Regions from separate parts of the Stenotrophomonas sp. YJH_SMC_69 genome, predicted to be linked through region 2. Evidence: riboswitches for the same ligand, from Rfam matches in the RefSeq annotation. Region 2 holds a riboswitch; the other holds the start of a gene.
The links. A riboswitch is a leader RNA that binds a small molecule or an ion and turns the genes downstream of it on or off. The one in region 2 is predicted to bind glycine.
Positions count from the first base shown of each region.

Region 1: another riboswitch for glycine. It lies ahead of gcvP (aminomethyl-transferring glycine dehydrogenase); the one in region 2 lies ahead of AC5P8F_RS04105 (trimeric intracellular cation channel family protein).

Region 1 is NZ_JCAFTS010000013.1:95,839-99,216, reverse strand. It holds gene AC5P8F_RS18690 (multidrug effflux MFS transporter) at 1-851, opposite strand, end outside; glycine riboswitch at 1,151-1,253, shown strand; gene gcvP (aminomethyl-transferring glycine dehydrogenase) at 1,316-3,378, shown strand, end outside.
Region 2 is NZ_JCAFTS010000002.1:212,935-216,312, forward strand. It holds gene AC5P8F_RS04100 (3-deoxy-7-phosphoheptulonate synthase) at 37-1,110, shown strand; gene AC5P8F_RS04105 (trimeric intracellular cation channel family protein) at 1,373-1,990, opposite strand; glycine riboswitch at 2,070-2,175, opposite strand; glycine riboswitch at 2,189-2,278, opposite strand; gene AC5P8F_RS04110 (GIY-YIG nuclease family protein) at 2,319-2,594, shown strand; gene AC5P8F_RS04115 (nuclear transport factor 2 family protein) at 2,739-3,170, shown strand; gene AC5P8F_RS04120 (hypothetical protein) at 3,174-3,378, shown strand, end outside.

The sequences.
Region 1 (3,378 bases), on a different contig from region 2:
ACCTGGCGGGTGGGCGTGGTGTGCCCGGCCATGCGCCCGGACAGGAACGAGCCGGTGGTCATGCCGCCGATGGTGGGGATGAACAGCCAGGCGAAACCGCCCTCGCCCAGGTGCAGGTGTTGCATCACGAACACCGGTGCCGAGGAGATGTACAGGAAGATGCCACCGAAACCGATGCTGCCGGCCAGCGCCAGGCGCAGGAAGCGCGGATTGAAACCGATGCGCACGTAATCACGCATCAGCACCCGCGGCGACAACGGAACGCGCGCTTCGAGCGGATGGGTCTCCGGCAGGTAGCGGGCGGTGGCCGCCAGCAGAACCAGTGCGAACACCACCAGGAACCAGAAGATCAGCGGCCAGCCAGCACCGCTGAGCAGGATCCAGCCACCGATGATCGGCGCGATCGCCGGGGCGATGCCGAACAGCATCGACACCTGGCTCATCAGCCGCTGCGCGTCGTGACCGTGGTACAGGTCGCGGATCACCGCGCGGCCGACGATCATGCCGACGCCTGCGGACAGGCCCTGCAGGGCGCGGAACCCCAGCAGCGTGGTCAGATCCGTGGACAGCGCACAGCCGACCGAGGCGCCGACGAACACCACCAGGCCGCCGAGGATCACCCGCTTGCGGCCCCAGGCATCGGACAGCGGGCCGTGTGCCAGGCTCATCAGGCCGTAGAACAGCAGGTACACGCTGATGGTCTGCTGCACCGCCACCTCGTCCACCGCCAGGCGCTGGGCCAGCTGCGGGAACGCTGGGAAGATGGTGTCGATCGAGAACGGACCGAACATGGCCAGGCCGGCGAGCAGCAGGGCCATGCGGCGGGTGGAAGGAGCAACAGCGGCGGTCATGGAGAAGGCGTCCGGCAGGGCCATGCGCGGCACGCACGGCGGGCGCCAGTCCCCTGCAGCAGGGACGGCGCCAGATGAATTCGGGTATCCGCCCATCATAGGTGGGGATTGCGCCTGATGCCATGCAGCAGTGCACAAAACGCACGGGCGGGCCATCGGCCATTCAGGCGCCGCGGCCGGGCCCGCAGGCGGCTGGCGCGCCCGCAACGGGCTATAATCGGCGGGCAACACGGTGGGAGAAGCGGAACACCGCTGCCGAAGGCGCAACGCCCGTAATCGCTCAGGCCCGATACCACCCGTAACACAACTCTGGAGAGACCGGTTCGATCCGGCGCCGAAGGGGCACGAAGCCGCGGTTTTCCGCGCTTCCAAACTCTCAGGCAAAAGGACAGAGGGGCGCCCCGCAGACCGCCGACCGGCGGCTTGTGCCCGTGCGTGTGCCCTTTCCTGACGGATCCTTCGCCATGTCCCAGAACACCCCTTCCCTGCGTGAGCTCGAGCACCACAATGCGTTCGTCGAGCGCCACATCGGCCCCAACGATGCCGAGATCGCGCAGATGCTCGACGTCGTCGGCCACGCGTCGCTGGATGCGATGACCGATGCCATCGTACCGGCCAAGATCAAGTCGCCGGCGCCGCTGGCACTGCCGGAATCGATGACCGAAGTGCAGGCACTGGCGAAGATCCGTGCGATCGCCGACAAGAACACCGTGCTGCGCAGCTTCATCGGCCAGGGCTACTACGGTACCCACACGCCGAACGTGATCCTGCGCAACATCCTGGAAAACCCGGCCTGGTACACCGCCTACACCCCGTACCAGGCCGAGATCTCGCAGGGCCGCATGGAAGCGCTGATCAACTTCCAGACCCTGTGCGCCGACCTCACCGGCATGGAAATCGCCAACGCCTCGCTGCTGGACGAAGCCACCGCCGCAGCTGAAGCGATGACCCTGGCCAAGCGTTCGGCCAAGTCGAAGTCGGACACCTTCTTCGTGCACGACGCCGTGCACCCGCAGACCCTGGAACTGCTGCGTACCCGCGCCGAGCCCATGGGCATCGTGCTGCGCGTCGGCACCCCGGCCGAGGCACTGGAAGCAGAAGCCTTCGGCCTGCTGCTGCAGTACCCGGACACCTTCGGCCAGATCGGCGACTACAAGGCGCTGGTCGAGGCCGTGCACGCGCGCGGCGGCCTGGTGGCCGTGGCCACCGACCTGCTGGCGCTGACCCTGCTGGCCGCCCCGGGCGAATGGGGTGCGGACATCGTGGTCGGCAACAGCCAGCGTTTCGGCGTGCCGTTCGGCTTCGGCGGGCCGCACGCCGCATTCATGGCCTGCCGCGACGCCTACAAGCGCTCGATGCCGGGCCGCCTGATCGGCGTCTCGGTCGATGCCCAGGGCAACCCGGCCTACCGCCTGACCCTGCAGACCCGCGAGCAGCACATCCGCCGCGAGAAGGCCACCTCCAACATCTGTACCGCACAGGTGCTGCTGGCGGTGATGGCCTCGATGTATGCCGTGTACCACGGCCCGGAAGGCCTGACCCGCATCGCCCGGCGCACCCACCGCCTGGCCTCGATCCTGGCCGCCGCGCTGCGCGAGGCCGGCGTGCAGGTCGGTGGCGACTTCTTCGACACCCTGCATGTCACCGGCGTGCACGCCGATGAGATTCACGCCAAGGCCCGCGCCGCCGGTTACAACCTGCGTGCGATCGACAGCGACTCGGTCGGCATCAGCCTGGACGAGACCGCCACCCGCGCCGACGTGGTCGCACTGGCCGCCGTGTTCGGTGCGCAGGCCGACGTCGACGCGCTGGATGCCAGCACCGCCGATGCGCTGCCGGCCGGCCTGCTGCGCCAGTCCGCATTCCTGACCCATCCGGTGTTCAACACCCACCACAGCGAGCACGAACTGCTGCGCTACCTGCGCTCGCTGGCCGACAAGGACCTGGCGATGGACCGCACGATGATCCCGCTGGGCTCGTGCACCATGAAGCTCAACGCCACCGCCGAGATGATCCCGGTGACCTGGCCGGAGTTCTCGCAGATCCACCCGCTGGTGCCGGCCGACCAGGCGCTGGGCTACAAGGAACTCATCGACACGCTGGAAGCGATGCTGGTGGAATGCACCGGCTATGACGCGGTCAGCCTGCAGCCGAACTCCGGCGCGCAGGGCGAGTACGCCGGCCTGCTGGCGATCCGCGCCTACCACCGCTCGCGCGGCGAAGGCCACCGCGACATCTGCCTGATCCCGGATTCGGCGCACGGCACCAACCCGGCCTCGGCGCAGATGTGCGGCATGAAGGTGGTGGTGACCAAGACCGATGCCAACGGCAACGTCGACGTCGAGGACATCCGCCTCAACGCCGAGAAGTACAGCGACCGCCTGGCCGCGATCATGATGACCTACCCGTCCACGCACGGCGTGTTCGAGGAAGAGGTGGTGGAGATCTGCGAGATCATCCACAAGCACGGCGGCCAGGTGTACACCGACGGTGCCAACATGAATGCCCTGGTCGGCGTGGCCAAGCC
Region 2 (3,378 bases):
ACGCTGGGGACCCCAACGTTCCGGAGATCTCCTGCAATGCCCCCGCACACCGACGACCTGCGTATCCGCACCATCGAACCGCTGACACCGCCTGCCCAGCTGCTGGCGATGCTGCCCTGTGACGATGAAGCCTCCGACACCGTCAGCGCCTCGCGCGCGGCCCTGCACCAGATCCTGCACGGCCGTGACGACCGCCTGGCAGTGGTGGTGGGCCCGTGCTCGATCCACGACCCGAAGGCCGCCATCGAATACGCCCAGCGCCTGAAGCCGCTGCGCGACGCGCTGGCCGGCGAACTGGAAATCGTCATGCGCGTGTACTTCGAGAAGCCGCGCACCACGGTGGGCTGGAAGGGCCTGATCAACGACCCGGACCTGGACGGCAGCTTCAGGATCGACAAGGGCCTGCGCATCGCCCGCGGCCTGCTGCGCGACATCAACAAGCTCGGCCTGCCGGCCGGTGTCGAATTCCTCGATGTGATCTCGCCGCAGTACATCGCCGACCTGGTGGCGTGGGGCGCGATCGGCGCGCGTACCACCGAAAGCCAGGTGCATCGTGAGCTTGCCTCGGGGCTGTCGTGCCCGGTCGGCTTCAAGAACGGCACCGATGGCAACGTGAAGATCGCCGCTGACGCGGTGGGTGCGGCGTCCAATCCGCATCACTTCCTGTCGGTCACCAAGCAGGGCGGCACCGCCATCGTGTCGACCACCGGCAATCCGGATTGCCATGTGATCCTGCGTGGCGGCAAGCAGCCGAACTACGACGCCGGCAGCGTCGCCGACGCCTGCCAGGTGCTGGCCAAGGCCAAGCTGCCGACGCGCCTGATGATCGACGCCAGCCACGCCAACAGCCTGAAAAACCCCGAGAACCAGCCGAAGGTGATCGAGGACATCGCTGTTCAGCTGGAAGACGGCGAACAGCGCATCGTTGGCGTGATGATCGAGAGCCATCTGGTCGGTGGCCGCCAGGAACTGGTGGAAGGCCAGCCGCTGGTTTACGGGCAGAGCATCACCGATGGCTGCATCGACTGGGACACCACCGTGACGGTGCTGGAGCGTCTGGCTGCGGCCGTGCGCGCCCGTCGCGACGTGAAGGTGTCCGAAGCAGCCTGATCGAAACCGCCTGAGTGCGGCACGTGTGTGGATGGCGGCCAGCGCCTGCGGGGGTGCGGCCGCGATCAGGGCCGGTCAGAGTTGGAGGCCGGCCCATCTGCACCGGCGATGCGCCTGGCGCTGCGCATGAGCGACAGCGCCAGGTACATCGCCGGGGTGGTGATACCGCTTCCTGTAGCGTCGAGCCATGCCCGACCTGCGCGCGAAGCGCGTTGGTTTGCTGCAAAGAGCAGTCGAGCATGGCTCGACTTTACGAAGAGGCTCAATGCACTTCGTCGTGGTACACGAACTTCGGCATTTCCCAGCGGTAGTGGATCGCCAGCAGGCGCAACGCGAAGCCGCCGCCGAGGCAGCACAGGATCGCGGTGGCATCGGCCACGCCCCAGTGCAGCAGCAACAGATAGGCCGCGCCGGTCAGCAGCGCGATGATCGCGTACAGCTCCTTCTGGAAGATGAGTGGCACCTCGTTGCAGAGGATGTCGCGCAGCACCCCGCCGAACGCGCCGGTCAGCATGCCGGCGATCAGCACGATCGGCATTGCATGGCCGGCTTCGCGCGCGATCGAGCAGCCGATCAGGGTGAAGGCGATCAGGCCCAGGCCATCGAGCACCAGGAAGGTGCGGCGGAAGTGGTGCATCCAGCGCGCCACCCAGGTGGCGATCAGCGCCGCGCATACGGTGAAGCCCAGGTACTCGGGATGCTTCACCCAGCCCAGCGGATAGTGGCCGAGCAGGATGTCGCGCAGCGAGCCGCCACCGAGGGCGGTGACGCAGGCGATCATGACCACGCCGAACAGGTCCATGCGGCGGCGGCCGGCGGACAGTGCGCCGGTCATGGCTTCGGCGGAAATGGCGATCAGGTAGATGATGGACAGCAGCATGGGACAGGCTCCGGGCGCGGTGGGGCCGGCCATGCGCGACCGCCGCCACTGCCTGCGCAATGACGGGACGATGACCGGTGCCGCTCCCGCTGTCCTTTTGCCTGAGAGTTCAGCGGCATGGGCCGCGTGCCCCTTCGGCGGATCGTCCCGGGCATGCCCGGTGACCTCTCTCCAGCTCGGCGAGTCGAATGCATGGTTGGTGGGATTCCAGCCCACCGGCCTGAGCGATCATGGGAGCCTGCGCCTTCGGCGGGCGCCAGCGCGGCGCCTCTCTCCTGCATTCGGGTGCCAGTATATCCGCTGCAGTGCAGCACGGCATAATCCAGGCATGGCCTCGTCCGTCCGCCCGTGGTTCCTGTACCTGCTCGAATGCCGCGATGGCAGCTATTACGCCGGCATCAGCACCGATGTGGAGGCGCGTTTCGCCGCCCACCAGGCCGGCAAGGGCGCGCGCTACACCCGGGCCCGGCCGCCGCTGCGCGTGCTGGCCGTGCGCGAATACCCGGACCGGGCCGCCGCCTCGCGGGCCGAGTGGCAACTCAAGCAGCAGCCCCGCGAACGCAAGCTGGCCTGGCTGCAGGCAACGGATCCTGCGCTTCTGTAGAGCCGAGCCCACGCTCGGCTGTTGTTCCGTCTGCCCGATGCGGGAGCCGAGCACGGGCTCGGCTCTACAGTAGATCCACGCCCTGCGTGGATGGGCTACCCGGCCCATGCGATGATCGCCCCGCGCCCAGAGCCGGAGACCCGGATGTCCACGATTGCCCTGCTGTTCGCGCTTTCCGCATCAACGAGCCCTGCCGCCGACGCCGCCACGATCGCGGCCATCGAAGCCACCTGCCACGACTACGTCGATGGCCAGCTGGAGGCCGACCCGCAGCGCGTCGCCCGTTCCCTGCATCCGGACCTGGCCAAGCGCGCTGTGCTCGGCGATACACCCGACGAGCGCCTGGGCCTGCGCCGGATGTCGAAGGAAGAGCTGGTCTCGTTGACGAAACAGGGCGCGCTGAAGACCCCGAAGGATCAATGGGATCGCCGCTGCACGGTGCTGGACGTGACCGGCAACGCGGCCTCGGTGCGGCTGGAAACCCCGTGGTTCGTCGACTACTTCCACATGGGGCGTTTCGACCAGCGCTGGGTCATCGTCAACGCACTGTGGTACCCGAAACCGAAGGCGCACTGAGCGATGCGTGCCGCCGGCAACGCATGGATCTCCGTCGTCGTGCTGGTCGCCGGCATCGCGCTGCTGCCTGGCCTGCTGTATCTGCTCGGGCTGGCATTGGTGGACGGTCGGCCGAAGCCGGCCGACCGCGCGCCCAGTGGCGTGGCTGCGTGCAGCGGTGAGCCACGGGCGGGATACCAGCCGATGAACCCCTGGCGCTTCACCGCCC